DNA from 2 places in the Vibrio maritimus genome. Region 2 is predicted to be linked to the other one. Evidence: riboswitches for the same ligand, from Rfam matches in the RefSeq annotation. Region 2 holds a riboswitch; the other holds the start of a gene.
What was found. A riboswitch is a leader RNA that binds a small molecule or an ion and turns the genes downstream of it on or off. The one in region 2 is predicted to bind lysine.
Positions count from the first base shown of each region.

Region 1 (7,700 bases), 800 kb from region 2:
TACTTCCGAGTTACATTCGAGCTAAAAGAATCTGAGCCTGCTCGACCATCTTCTTACGACCGAACACCAAGTGTCTGCGTTTGCCGCCAACTTGACGCCAAAGCACCGCACTACGAATACCGGATAGAAGCAACGCACGCACTTTTTGCTGTGTGGATGTTTGCTGCAACACAGCGGGTGTGCCTGTTACTTGGATTCGAGGACCAATAGGGCTGATAACATCTAGATAGACACTTGCAAGGTTGCTAATCATTTGTTCATCGAGGAGCTCATAGTGCTCTAGCTGACGGTCAACCATTTGCAGGCGATCGCCAAGTTGCGCCATTGCGTCGTTTCGACTGTTTAGCTTACGCTCTAATGCCATAAGGCTAATGATGTAGCGCGTGATCTCGCTCCCTGTTGGGGTGCTATCGATCCCATTCACCAAACACTCAAGTCCGACTTTTAAGTCAGACTCGATACCGAACACGTCAAGCGTACTTGACGGGTTCATGTTGGTGATTGCTTTGATAGAGGTTTCAAACGCGTCTGAATCACAGTAACCGTCTTTAGCAACTCGTTGTACAAGGGCAACGGCTTGGCAAATCCCTGCAAACGCTATCGTACGGTCATAAAGTGTATTAGCCACGTAGTTCTCCTAAAAAATAATCTGCGAATTGTTTTTAGATGCGCTCTTCAATAATACCGCCACCAAGACATACGTTGTCACTGTAGAATACAGCAGACTGGCCTGGGGTGACTGCCACTTGTGGCTCATCAAAGATCACTTTAATGTTGTCATCGTCGATAGGAATAATAGTACAAGGGATATCCTGTTGACGATAGCGAGTTTTTACTGTGCATTGCAGTGGCGCAGTGATCGGTTGACGATCTACCCAGTGCAATTGTGCTGCGCGAAGGCCGTTTGACTTAAGCAGTGGGTGGTCTGCACCTTGAACGGCAATCAGCACATTACGCTTAAGATCTTTTTCAGCCACGTACCATGGGTCTTCGTTACCGCCGCCACCTTTTTGGCCACCAATGTGTAGACCTTTACGTTGACCTAACGTGTGATACATAAGACCTTGGTGTTCGCCAATTTCTTTACCTTCTGGTGTTTCAATTTTACCTGGTTGAGCCGGTAAATAGCGAGACAAGAAGTCTGTAAATTTGCGCTCACCGATGAAACAGATACCAGTCGAGTCTTTTTTCTTCGCTGTGATAAGTCCTTGCTCTTCAGCAATGCGACGAACCTCAGGTTTTTCAAGCTCGCCAACAGGGAACAAGCTTCTTGCGATTTGCTCGTGGCTCAAAGTGTATAGGAAATAGCTTTGGTCTTTATTGCTATCTAGACCACGAAGCATTTGTGGCTTTTCACCATTCTCTGGGAAGGTTCGGCTCACGTAGTGACCCATCGCAATATAATCCGCGTCTAGCACTTCGTCTGCAAATTCTAAGAAGGCTTTAAACTTGATTTCTTTGTTACAAAGAATGTCTGGGTTAGGGGTACGACCCGCTTTGTATTCTGCTAAGAAATATTCAAACACGTTGTCCCAATATTCAGCGGCAAAATTGATCGTATGCAGGTGGATACCAAGCTTGTCACACACCGCTTGTGCGTCAGCGAGATCCTCTGCTGCTGTGCAGTACTCTTCGTTATCATCTTCTTCCCAGTTCTTCATGAACAGGCCTTCAACTTGGTAGCCTTGCTGTTTCAGAAGATAGGCAGAAACAGAGGAGTCTACACCGCCGGACATACCGACAATCACTTTCTTTTGGCTGTTATCAGACATGTATAAATACCACCTAATTTAATTGGACGCAGATTCTAGCAGAAACGAAACCAGCAATACAGTTCCGCGAACTAAATCACACTTTCTAAGAGGAGGTAAGTGTGTCCCGAAATGGAGAAAATCAAGGGTAATAAGAAAAAAAACGCCACGTAAACGTTTGCTAAGTTTGCCTATGTTGCCGACGTAAACTATACAGAGGTAGAATCGCCGCCCTGATCCTCCTTTATTAATCTATTACGAAGACAACCGTATGAAATTCCCAGGCCAAAGAAAGTCCAAGCATTACTTCCCAGTTCATGAAAGAGATTTGCTTGTCAGCCAATCTCAAGACAGCAAAAAGATGTCGAGAACGCACATTATTGGTATTGACCAAACCTTGGTTGATATTGAAGCAAAAGTAGACAGTAGTGTGATCGAAAAATTTGGTCTGAGTAAAGGTCACTCTCTGGTCATTGATGATGTGGCGGCTGAAGCTCTATACAAAGAGCTTAAAGAGAAAGAACTTATTACCAATGAGTATGCAGGAGGAACAATTGGTAATACGCTTCATAATTACTCTGTACTCGCGGATGATAAATCGGTACTACTTGGTGTAATGAGTGAAGACATTAAAATAGGCAGCTACGGTTACCGATATCTATGTAACACGTCTAGCCGTATGGATTTGAACTATCTTCAAGGTGTCGATGGCGCGATCGGTCGATGCTTTACTTTAATTACAGAAGACGGTGAACGTACTTTCGCGATTAGCGAAGGTCAAATGAATCAGTTAGAAGCGGATAGTATCCCTGAAAAGATTTTCAAAAAGGCATCTGCTTTAGTACTGACTGCTTATCTAGTTCGTTGTAAAGATGGCGACCCAATGCCAGAGGCGACGATGCGTGCCATCGAGTATGCAAAGAAGCATAACGTTCCTGTTGTACTTACTCTAGGTACACGCTTTGTTATTCAAGATGATCCGCAATATTGGCGTGATTTCCTAAAACAACACGTATCCGTTGTAGCTATGAACGAAGACGAGGCGGAAGCCTTAACTGGGGAAACTGATCCACTGGCTGCAGCAGATAAAGCACTAGAATGGGTTGACTTAGTACTGTGCACTGCCGGTCCGGTTGGACTTTATATGGCGGGATATACAGAAGAAGAGGCAAAAAGAGAGACATCGCTGCCATTATTGCCGGGTTGTATTGCAGAGTTTAACCGTTTTGAATTTAGTCGCCCGGCTGTTAAAGAGGCTTGTGAAAATCCTATTAAAGTTTATTCACATATTGCGCCATATATGGGCGGTCCAGAAAAGATTAAAAATACCAATGGTGCAGGGGATGCGGCATTGTCGGCACTATTGCATGACATGGCAGCAAATAAATACCATAAAGAAAATGTGCCTAACTCGAGCAAGCATCAACATACTTTCTTGAGTTATTCGTCGTTTTCTCAAGTATGTAAGTACTCAAATAGAGCGAGTTATGAAGTATTAGTACAACACTCCCCACGCCTGTCTAGAGGGTTACCAGAGAGAGAGGACAGCCTAGAAGAGGCATATTGGGAAAGATAAAAAAAAGCGCCAATTATTGGCGCTTTTTTTATAAATCCACATTAAGACTGAAATTAAATTTCAAAATCTTCTAGTGATTTACCTTCGTCTAGTGCTGCTTGGATTACAGAAGGTGTACGACCTTGACCTGTCCAAGTTTTTTCAGCGCCAGTCGCGTCTACGTATTTATACTTAGCTGGGCGTGGGGCGCGCTTAGCCTTAGTTTTGCCTTTTGATTCACCAGACAATGCTGCAATAAGATCTTCAACGTCGATACCGTCTTGTGCGATCATTTGAGCGTATTCGCTTAGTTTAGCTTCACGAGCTTCTTTAGCTGCGCGCTCTTCAGCTTCAGCTTCTTGTCTTTCACCGACAACAGTAGTTAACTTTTCTAGTGCTTCTTCTAGTTGCTCAAGAGTAAGTTCACGAGCAAATGCACGTAGGCTACGAATATTTAGTAGAGTTTTGGTTAATTCAGACATGACATTCCCATGAGATTATTTATTAGTTTCGGATTAATAATAAACACCAAACAACTAATTGACAATATTTTCGTGATATTAAAACTGTAAAAATAAGAAAACTTACAAAACTCTGATAATTCAACTCTTGAAAGTAACTTCAAAGTAGTAGTGCCCCGCCAATTCAAATCTGTTTTGAATCAATAATGAACTTTTCTCCATTATTGATGTATGAAAAGTGGATTTTGTTGCATATTGTACTAATGCTCGGCTAAATCGAGTTTACTTGTCACGAATTGTTTCGAATTTCTAAGCAACTAAATAGTTCTTTAAATTAATAGCAATTAATGATGGATGCTGACAACAAGATATGTCATTGGTGGCATATATGATATCAAATACGGTATAGAGAAAGAAATTACCCTAACAAAGTCGACATAATCTTTACTCACTTGCAACATCATTCGTGTTGCATTTGGTGTTCTGATAAGTACAATGGCTCGCACCTAATGCAAGAGAAAGAACATTCTTTTAACTTGGCTCGAAATGCCAGTGAATGATTTTGCTCTTGATGTAGAGGCGCGATAGCGAAAAGTAACCATCGTTGGGGTGATACCAATGAACGATGATGAAAGGCTCTATCGCCGAAGTGAGAATAGACCATCAATCTCTCTCGCTGGGGTTGTCTTCGAAAGGAACAACACTGCCATAGTCTATTATATTGTTAAACTATGGAGCGCTACTGTAGGGTTGGGTGAAGTGTTCGCTTCCCTTTCGCTTAGTTCAACGTTTGCGTTTGGACTTCTCGTCCTTTTGCGCATGTCTGCAGTAGATCTCTAACCATAATAAAAAACTGGTTTTTGAAGATCATGAATTTAATCGATTTTGCTACATCACCACTTTCACTGCTACCGCCGATCGTAGCTCTGAGCTTGGCGATCATTACTCGTCGCGTACTACTATCTCTTGGGGTAGGTATTGTACTGGGCGCTTTCCTTCTTAATGACTATTCTGTCGCAGGCGCGGCCGGTTACGTCTTTGATACTGTCTCTGGTGTTGTTATTGAAGATGGTGGTCTTAATACTTGGAACATGAGTATTGTTGGCTTCCTATTGCTACTTGGCATGATGACTGCTCTGTTAACACTGTCAGGCGGTACTAAAGCATTTGCTGAGTGGGCTCAAGCTCGCGTTAAGAGCAAGCGTGGCTCTAAGCTCCTAGCCGCTTTCCTCGGTGTATTCATTTTTGTTGATGACTATTTTAATAGCCTAGCTGTAGGTGCGATCTCTCGTCCTGTTACTGACCGTTTTTATGTATCGCGCGCTAAGCTAGCTTATATCCTAGATTCTACAGCGGCTCCAATGTGTGTACTTATGCCTGCGTCAAGCTGGGGTGCGTACATCATGACTATCGTCAGCGGTATCCTAGTTGCCCACGGTATCACTGAGTACTCAGCGATTGGTGCATACGTTCGTCTTATTCCAATGAACTTCTATGCCGTGTTCGCGCTACTTATGGTGTTTGCCGTTGCATGGTTCCAATTGGATGTTGGCCCAATGCGCAAGCACGAGCTAAACGCGAAGCAAGGTCTAGGTTTTGATAAAGACAAAGAGAATGACGCGAAAGAAGCGCATGAACTCAACGAAGAGCTTGATATCAAAGAAAGCGACTTTGGTTCTGTCTCTGATCTAGTGCTTCCAATCCTAGTGCTTATCGGCGCAATGGTTGTGGCGATGATTTACACTGGCGGCCAGGCGTTAGCTGCTGACGGTGTTGCATTCAATGTACTGGGTGCATTTGAAAACACAGATGTAGGCACGTCACTTATTTACGGTGGTTCAGCTGGTCTTCTAACAGCAGTGTTTACTGTGGTGAAACAGAAGCTATCAATCTCTGATATTGCGACGACCATGTGGATTGGTGCTAAGTCAATGTTTGGCGCTATCCTTATTCTGTTCTTCGCATGGTCGATTGGTTCTGTAATCGGTGACATGAAAACCGGTGCTTACCTCTCTTCAACCGTACAAGGCAATATTAACGTTCACTGGCTACCAGTTATTTTGTTCCTGCTGTCTGGTCTAATGGCGTTCTCTACAGGTACTTCTTGGGGTACGTTTGGCATTATGCTACCGATTGCGGGTGATATGGCAGGTGCAACAGATATCGCAATGATGCTACCAATGCTAGGCGCTGTATTAGCTGGTTCAGTATTTGGTGACCACTGTTCACCGATCTCTGATACAACGATCTTGTCATCGACGGGTGCACGTTGTAATCACATTGACCACGTTGCGACTCAGTTGCCGTACGCGCTATCTGTAGCATTGGTGTCTTGTGTTGGCTTCATTACCTTGGGTATGACTACGTCAGTGTTCATCTCATTCGCCGCTGCATCAATGACATTTGTGATTGTTTGTTTTGTTCTGTCAGCACTCTCTAAAGCGAGAATGTCGCAAGAAGCAAACGTATAATCGATAAAAGAGTCCGTAAGGGCTCTTTTTTTTCACTAGTTTTTGGTTTTCGGGCAAGCGCCTCCCTGTTTTTTATGGTTTTCTCAGTCGAGAAGTAGGGCGTATCTTTCTGATAATTGACCGTTCAGTAAAAAAATTGTTTTCAATTGAAATTAGTGGTTGAAAATCGTCTTAACCTTAGTTAGTGTGAAGGTACAGACACAAAGGAACCTAAACATAAGTATGCTAAATTTTGATATGAACATTCATCATCATCACCATCACCCAGCTTAGTCTTTCGGGAGATGAACGCATACCCGAGAGATAGGTAAAACTCTCGGAGGTTCGATTTAAGATTTCAAGAATTAAACCCTCGGGAGACCAAAGCTCCCGAGGGTTTTTTCGTTTTATATTTTAAAAATCAATATTTTGCACAGGGATACAGCAATGCAAACACAACGCCTAAGAATTGCGATTCAAAAAAAGGGTCGCTTAAGTAAAGAGAGCCAAGACCTACTTAAAAAGTGTGGTGTTAAGTTCAATGTAATGGGTGAGCGCCTTGTTGTTCACTCGCTAAATATGCCAATCGATCTTTTGCTCGTCCGCGATGATGACATCCCTGGTCTAATTATGGATGGCGTGGTTGACCTGGGCTTTATCGGTGAAAACGAACTAGAAGAAGTTCGTCTTGACCGTAAAGCGCTGGGAGAGGCCAACGAGTTTAAGACGCTTCGCCGTCTAGACTTCGGTGGTTGTCGCCTATCTATCGCTATCAATAAAGATGAGACTTATACGGGTCCTCAAGACCTGGCTGGTAAGCGTATTGCGACTACCTACCCACAACTCCTCAAAGCCTACATGGACGAGCAAGGTGTAGATTTTAGCGCTTGTATGCTAACGGGCTCGGTAGAAGTTGCGCCGCGTGCTGGTCTTGCTGATGCGATTGCTGATTTGGTTTCTACCGGTGCTACGCTAGAGGCGAACGGCCTAAAAGAAGCAGAAGTCATTTTCCGCTCTAAAGCGACGTTGATTCAGCGCATGGGTGACTTTGATGCTGACAAACTAGCACTAATCGACAAACTGCTAACGCGTATGCAAGGTGTTCAACAGGCGAAAGAGTCGAAATACATCATGCTACACGCTCCAGTTGAGAAGCTTGAGCAAATCAAATCACTGCTTCCTGGCGCAGAAGACCCAACAGTATTACCGCTGTCTATGGATACGGAGCGCGTTGCTGTTCACTTAGTAAGTACTGAGAATCTGTTCTGGGAAACCATGGAACAACTTAAAGAACTCGGCGCAAGCTCGATTCTTGTTCTACCTATTGAGAAGATGATGGGGTAAGCAATGAGAACCGTAGTTTGGCAACACTTAAGTCAATCTCAGCAAGAGTCTGTTCTTGAACGCCCTGCAATTACTGAAGGCGCAAATATTACAGCGGCAGTGACTGAGGTTATTAATCAAGTTCGTAGCGAAGGTGATA
Region 1 covers NZ_CP090438.1:1,125,202-1,132,901, forward strand. The annotation lists gene hflD (high frequency lysogenization protein HflD) at 11-628, opposite strand; gene mnmA (tRNA 2-thiouridine(34) synthase MnmA) at 663-1,772, opposite strand; gene LY387_RS05235 (inosine/guanosine kinase) at 2,023-3,327, shown strand; gene LY387_RS05240 (H-NS family nucleoid-associated regulatory protein) at 3,381-3,788, opposite strand; lysine riboswitch at 4,334-4,517, shown strand; gene LY387_RS05245 (Na+/H+ antiporter NhaC family protein) at 4,637-6,238, shown strand; His leader region at 6,487-6,623, shown strand; gene hisG (ATP phosphoribosyltransferase) at 6,665-7,561, shown strand; gene hisD (histidinol dehydrogenase) at 7,565-7,700, shown strand, end outside.
Region 1: linked by a shared signal. The riboswitch ahead of LY387_RS05245 (Na+/H+ antiporter NhaC family protein) and the one ahead of lysC (lysine-sensitive aspartokinase 3) in region 2 are both predicted to bind lysine.

Region 2 (7,700 bases):
CGTAACTTCGGGAGAAGGTACGCTCCTCGCGGTGAAGTCCCTTGCGGATGGAGCTATGGGGAGTCGCAGATACCAGGTGGCTGCAACTGTTTATTAAAAACACAGCACTGTGCAAAATCGTAAGATGACGTATACGGTGTGACGCCTGCCCGGTGCCGGAAGGTTAATTGATGGGGTTAGACTTCGGTCGAAGCTCTTGATCGAAGCCCCGGTAAACGGCGGCCGTAACTATAACGGTCCTAAGGTAGCGAAATTCCTTGTCGGGTAAGTTCCGACCTGCACGAATGGCGTAATGATGGCCACGCTGTCTCCACCCGAGACTCAGTGAAATTGAAATCGCTGTGAAGATGCAGTGTACCCGCGGCTAGACGGAAAGACCCCGTGAACCTTTACTACAGCTTGGCACTGAACATTGACCCTACATGTGTAGGATAGGTGGGAGGCTTTGAAACTAGTACGCCAGTATTAGTGGAGCCGTCCTTGAAATACCACCCTTGTAGTGTTGATGTTCTAACGTCGACCCCTTATCGGGGTTGCGGACAGTGCCTGGTGGGTAGTTTGACTGGGGCGGTCTCCTCCCAAAGAGTAACGGAGGAGCACGAAGGTGGGCTAATCACGGTTGGACATCGTGAGGTTAGTGCAATGGCATAAGCCCGCTTGACTGCGAGAATGACAATTCGAGCAGGTGCGAAAGCAGGTCATAGTGATCCGGTGGTTCTGAATGGAAGGGCCATCGCTCAACGGATAAAAGGTACTCCGGGGATAACAGGCTGATACCGCCCAAGAGTTCATATCGACGGCGGTGTTTGGCACCTCGATGTCGGCTCATCACATCCTGGGGCTGAAGTCGGTCCCAAGGGTATGGCTGTTCGCCATTTAAAGTGGTACGCGAGCTGGGTTTAGAACGTCGTGAGACAGTTCGGTCCCTATCTGCCGTGGGCGTTGGAAGATTGAAGGGGGCTGCTCCTAGTACGAGAGGACCGGAGTGGACGAACCTCTGGTGTTCGGGTTGTGATGCCAATCGCATTGCCCGGTAGCTAAGTTCGGAATCGATAACCGCTGAAAGCATCTAAGCGGGAAGCGAGCCCTGAGATGAGTCTTCCCTGGCGCTTTAAGCGTCCTAAAGGGTTGTTCGAGACTAGAACGTTGATAGGCAGGGTGTGTAAGCGTTGTGAGGCGTTGAGCTAACCTGTACTAATTGCCCGTGAGGCTTAACCATACAACACCCAAAGGGTTTTGATGGACTCAAAGCAAGAACGAATTGAATGTGTATGAGAACGCATTAACAGCTTTCCGAATTAAGAATTTGCTTGGCGACCATAGCGTTGTGGACCCACCTGACTCCATGCCGAACTCAGAAGTGAAACGCAATAGCGCCGATGGTAGTGTGGGGCTTCCCCATGTGAGAGTAGGACATCGCCAGGCTTTAAATTTTGGACACTTGCATTAGCGAGTATACCACTGCGGAGTGGTAGTTCAGTTGGTTAGAATACCGGCCTGTCACGCCGGGGGTCGCGGGTTCGAGTCCCGTCCACTCCGCCACTTATACTAAGCCCTAGTCGAAAGACTAGGGCTTTTTACATCTATAGCTTTTTGAAGTTCAATCCTCTGCCATTCAATAGATACAAAAAAGGCGGTATTTCTACCGCCTTTATTTAATGTTTCCCGTCTACTCAAACAAGTCTTCATGCAATGCTTTTACCGCATCTTTAGCTTCGCCTTCGTCTAGAAGGAAGCAAAGGTTATGTGGGCTAGCGCCATAGCAGATCATGCGAATATTGAAGCTGTCTAGAGTATCGAATACTTCCGCAGCAGAGCCCTTAGTCTCACTCATTTGGTTGCCGATAAGCGCGACAAGGCTAAGCCCTTGTTTGACTTCAACAGTACAAAGTTGCTCTAGTTCTTGCTGTGCTTCAAGTGGGAGCTCTGGTGCACCGCCACCCGTGTCAGTTTGATCAAGTGTTAGAGAAACACTGACCTCAGAAGTCGTTACTAGATCAACAGAGATCTTGTGTTTAGCAAGCACTGTAAACACGTTTGCCAAGAAACCATAGGCTTGGAACATACGAGGGTTACGCAGTGTTACCATGGTTTGGTTATTGCGCAGAGCTAGTGCGCGGAATAGAGGTGCGCTCTCTACGGTTTGTCGTACCCAAGTGCCACCTTCTTGTGGTGCTTTCGATGAACCTACAAAAACTGGGATTTGATGACGCAGTGCAGGTAGTAGTGTTGAAGGGTGCAGGATCTTGGCACCGAAGTTAGCCATTTCAGAGGCTTCACTGAAGCTGATCTCTGGGATAGGACGAGCATTGGGTGCAATGCGTGGGTCGGTAGTGTAGATACCAGGTACGTCGGTCCAGATTTCAAGACCTGCAGCTTCTACGGCTTCAGCGATAAGTGCCGCGCTGTAATCACTACCACCACGACCTAATGTCGTTGTCTCGCCATCTTCATCAGAGCCGATAAAGCCCTGCGTAACCACTACGTGCTGCTTACAAAGAGGAACCAGCTTCTCGCTCGCTGCTGCTTTGGTTGCTTCGATGTTTGGTTCTGCTTTACCGTAATCACTGTCTGTCTTAAGCGCTTCACGAATATCAAAACGCACCGCATCGATACCACGTTCTTGCATTAAGCGAGTCAGGATGTGTGTCGACATACGTTCACCACATGCCACTAGGTGGTCGGTAAGCTTTGGAGTCGCGGCAATGCAAGCGGCTTCCGATAGCGTCGCTACCTTATCGATCAGAGCGTCTACACGTGCTTCAATAGAGCTGACATCATTAAGCTTTGACATGATGTCGGTATGGATATTGCGAAGCTTGCTAATGAGCTCAGCGCGACGAGTCTCGTCTTTAACGCCATTTGCAAGTTCAACCAAGATGTTGGTCACGCCTGAACAAGCGCTGCTAACAACCAATTTGGTTTGCGGGTTATTTTCGATGATTTCGGCACAACGGCTCATGGCTTCGAAGTTGGCGACGCTAGTTCCGCCAAATTTAGCTACATTGAATGCGCTCACAGTGTTTCTCCAGGACTTCCAGTTAAAGTTTAAGGTTGGTAACCCAACATCCGATGTTTGAAGAGAGAAATAGAGCAGAGGAATATGAATATTAGAATAGACCTCAGAAGCTCTTCACCAATTCTTGGTGACAGTTAAAGGGATTCAGCCCATTTAACCGACAAACTAAATCCGACAAGTTTAGTTCATCTCGGCACTGCTCCCCATGAGTGAATTGTATTGAAGTTGCGGCTTCACAAATCACTTGCCTGGGCAGTGCTCCTCTTCCGCTGCAGCATCGATAACGTCAATGAAAACGATTGGCTGCAGATAGTGTGTTTATTCAACGTTTTTGCGTGTCAAAAGTCAATGGATGTTTATGCATTTCACATGAAAAACTTGAGTGGTTGGATGTTGCAAAAATGTTGTTTTTTCGCCATTGTAGATGGCATTGACGTCCAAAGTGATGTTTTTCCCAACAACTACAATAACCTAATAGGATAACTGCCCATGACCATTTCAAGCTTTGTGCCCCCTCACCGAACCCTAATGGGACCTGGCCCATCCGATATCTATCCGCAAGTGTTGCAGGCCTTAAGCCGCCCAACGATAGGTCACCTTGATCCGCTTTTTATCGGGATGATGGATGAGCTTAAGGCGCTACTGAAATACGCATTCCAAACCGAGAATGAATTTACAATCGCGGTCTCGGCTCCGGGTAGTGCGGGTATGGAAACTTGCTTTGTAAACCTAGTCGAGCCGGGCGATAAGGTTATCGTGTGCCGTAACGGCGTGTTTGGTGAGCGCATGCGTGAGAACGTGGTTCGCTGTGGCGGTGAAGCGATTGTAGTGGATGATGAGTGGGGAGCGCCTGTTTCGGTACCGAAAGTCGAACAGGCGATAGCTGAGCATCCTGATGCGAAGATCCTTGCGTTTGTGCACGCTGAGACCTCTACTGGTGCAGTGACTGATGCTAAAGCGTTAGGTGCGCTTGCTAAGCAGCACAACATGCTATCTATTGTGGATGCAGTAACCTCGCTTGGTGGTGTTCCACTATTGGTAGACGAGTGGCAGTTGGATGCCGTTTACTCAGGTAGCCAGAAGTGTTTGTCTTGTGTTCCTGGTTTATCGCCAGTCACCCTGTCCCCTGCAGCCATTGAAGTTATTAAGTCCCGACAAGCGCCTGTTCAGAGCTGGTTCTTGGATCAGAGCTTGGTGTTAGGTTATTGGAGTGGGGAAGGTAAGCGTAGTTATCACCACACAGCACCAGTAAACAGCCTTTACGCGCTTCATGAGTCCTTGGTGCTTTTGAAGAATGAAGGCCTTGAGAATGCGTGGCAGCGCCATAAAGATATGCATATGTTGCTACGTGAAGGGCTCGAAAACCTGGGGCTGAGTTTTGTGGTTGAAGAACAAAGTCGTCTGCCGCAACTTAATGCTGTCTATCTTCCAGAAGGCGTGGATGATGCCGCGGTAAGGTCGCAGCTGTTAGAAGAGTACAACCTTGAGATTGGAGCCGGTCTGGGAGCGCTCGCAGGAAAAGCATGGCGTATTGGTTTGATGGGTTATGGAGCCCGAAGAGAGAACGTCGCGCTTTGCTTGAAGGCTCTAGAGACCGTGTTGAAGTAAGCTCAGTCCTTCAAACATAAAAAAAGCCGAGAGTGTTACCACTCTCGGCTTCTGTTTTTTAGACTTGCTAATTAAAGTGCAGCAATAGTTTGCTTTTGCTCTTCAAGCTTAACTAGCGTTTCTTTGTAGCCTTCTAGCTTCTCACGCTCTTTAGCAACGACTGCTTCAGGTGCTTTTGCTACGAAGCCTTCGTTGCCTAGCTTACCTTCGATACGCTTGATCTCGCCTTGAGTCTTAGCGATCTCTTTCGCTAGACGATCCAACTCAGCGTCTTTGTCGATAAGACCTGCCATTGGGATCATCAGCTCAGACTTACCAACCAGTGCGGTTGCACATGCTGGAGTCTCTTCGCCTTCAGCCAGTACCTTGATGTCTTCTAGTTTAGCTAGCGAAGCGAGTACCGCTTTGTTTGCTTCAAGGCGTGCTGCGTCTTTCTCGTCAGCAACTTTCAGCATTACATCCAGACCTTTGCTTGGGGCAATGTCGTACTCTGCACGAAGGTTACGGATGCTAGTGATGAATGCTTTCACCCATTCGATATCATCAAGCGCTTCTTGGTTGAAGTTCGCTTCCTCAAACTGAGGCAGAGCTTGAAGCATAATTGTGTCGCCTTCAACACCGTCTACTAGCGGTTTCACGCTTTGCCAGATAGTTTCAGTGATGTATGGCAGTACTGGGTGAGCAAGACGAAGTGTCTTCTCAAGTACAGTGATCAGCGTGCGACGTGTACCGCGTTGCTGTGCTTCGTTACCTTTCCATAGAACTGGCTTAGTAAGCTCTAGGTACCAGTCACAGAATTGGTTCCAGATGAACTCGTAGATAGTGTTCGCAGCCATGTCTAGACGGTAGTTGTCTAGGTGAGCGTTAAACTCTTTTGCTGCTAGTTCAAACTGAGACTCGATCCACTTGTCTGCTAGTGAGTACTCGATGTTACCTTCGCCGAAGCCACAATCTTGGTCTTCAGTGTTCATCAGTACGTAACGGCTTGCGTTCCACAGCTTGTTACAGAAGTTACGGTAACCCTCAAGACGCTTCATATCCCAGTTGATATCGCGACCGGTAGACGCCATTGCTGCAAGAGTGAAGCGAAGTGCGTCAGTACCGTATGGTTCAATGCCATCTTCGAACGTCTTGCGTGTGTTTTTCTCGATCTTCTTCGCTAGTTGAGGCTGCATCATGTTGCCAGTACGCTTCTCAACCAGAGACTCTAGGTCGATACCATCAATCATATCGATTGGGTCAAGCACGTTACCTTTTGACTTCGACATCTTGTCGCCGTTCTCGTCACGGATTAGGCCCGTAACGTAAACTGTCTTAAATGGTACTTGTGGCTTACCGTTTTCATCTTTACAGAAGTGCATGGTCATCATGATCATGCGCGCAACCCAGAAGAAGATGATGTCGAAACCTGTTACCAGTACGTCTGACGGGTGGAAGGTTTTTAGATCTTCAGTGTTTTCTGGCCAGCCTTGCGTGCCGAATGTCCATAGTGCAGAAGAGAACCAAGTATCCAGTACGTCATCGTCTTGACGCAGTACAACAACTGGAGCCAAACCGTTCTTCTCACGAACTTCTTCTTCAGTGCGACCTACGTATACATTGCCGTCGTTGTCGTACCATGCAGGGATACGGTGACCCCACCAAAGCTGACGAGAGATACACCAGTCTTGAATGTCGCGCATCCAAGAGAAGTACATGTTTTCGTATTGCTTAGGTACGAACTGGATTTCGCCGTCTTCAACGGCTTTGGTAGCTGTTTCAGCAAGAGGGGCAGTACGAACGTACCATTGGTCCGTTAGCATTGGCTCAATAACCACGCCGCCACGGTCGCCGTAAGGAACCGTTAGGTCGTGATCTTTGATCTCATCAAGAAGACCCAGCTCTTCGAATTCTGCCACGATAGCTTTACGAGCAGCAAAGCGCTCCATGCCGTGGTATTTCGCTGGAAGCTCGGTTGCGTATGCATCGCTTGCTTCACCGTTGGTGTTAAATACTTCAGCGGCGTCACGGATGTTGGCATCGAAGGTTAGGATGTTGATCATCGGTAGTTGATGACGTTTACCTACCTCGTAGTCATTGAAATCGTGTGCAGGTGTGATCTTCACACAGCCCGTGCCTTTTTCCATATCGGCATGCTCGTCACCCACGATAGGGATGCGGCGATCAACGATAGGAAGCAGGATTTCTTTACCAATAAGATCTTTGTAGCGCGGATCTTCTGGGTTTACGGCAACGCCAGTATCACCAAGCATGGTTTCAGGACGTGTCGTTGCAACAACGATGTAGTCTTTGCCTTCAGCGGTCTTAACGCCATCCGCTAGTGGGTAGCGGAAGTGCCACATGTGGCCTTTTTTGTCTTTGTTTTCTACTTCTAGATCTGAGATTGCTGTGTGTAGCTTTGGATCCCAGTTAACCAGACGCTTACCGCGGTAGATGAGGTCGTCTTCGTATAGGCGAACAAAGACTTCTTGAACGGCGTTAGACAGGCCTTCATCCATAGTAAAGCGCTCACGATCCCAATCGACAGAAGCACCTAGGCGACGAAGCTGTTTAGTGATCGTGCCACCAGACTCGCCTTTCCATTCCCAGATTTTGTCGATGAACGCATCACGACCGTAATCGTGCTTGGTTTTGCCTTCTTCTGCAGCGATCTTGCGCTCAACAACCATTTGCGTTGCGATACCCGCGTGGTCGGTACCTACCTGCCAAAGGGTGTTCTTGCCTTTCATGCGCTCAGCACGGATTAGTGTATCCATGATGGTATCTTGGAAAGCGTGACCCATGTGTAAGCTACCAGTGACGTTCGGTGGCGGGATCATGATGCTGTATGATTCTTTAGATGTGTCACCGTGTGGCTTAAAGTAGCCTTTCTCTTCCCAAGTCTGGTACAGAGCTTGTTCGATAGATTGTGGGTTATATGTCTTTTCCATAGCTTTCTTGGATACTTACTTTAATCTGTGAAAGAAATTTGCCAAACCTTATAAATAAACGAGAGTGTGTCGCGCTTACTTATAAGGATTGACCTTGATTAGGATTCTGAATGCTGAATCTCAATGGTTTGTAGCTGATAGCC
Region 2 covers NZ_CP090438.1:328,472-336,171, forward strand. The annotation lists rRNA gene LY387_RS01495 (23S ribosomal RNA) at 1-1,219, shown strand, start outside; rRNA gene rrf (5S ribosomal RNA) at 1,310-1,425, shown strand; tRNA gene LY387_RS01505 (tRNA-Asp) at 1,466-1,542, shown strand; gene lysC (lysine-sensitive aspartokinase 3) at 1,670-3,019, opposite strand; lysine riboswitch at 3,119-3,293, opposite strand; gene LY387_RS01515 (pyridoxal-phosphate-dependent aminotransferase family protein) at 3,509-4,627, shown strand; gene LY387_RS01520 (valine--tRNA ligase) at 4,699-7,557, opposite strand; gene LY387_RS01525 (DNA polymerase III subunit chi) at 7,656-7,700, opposite strand, start outside.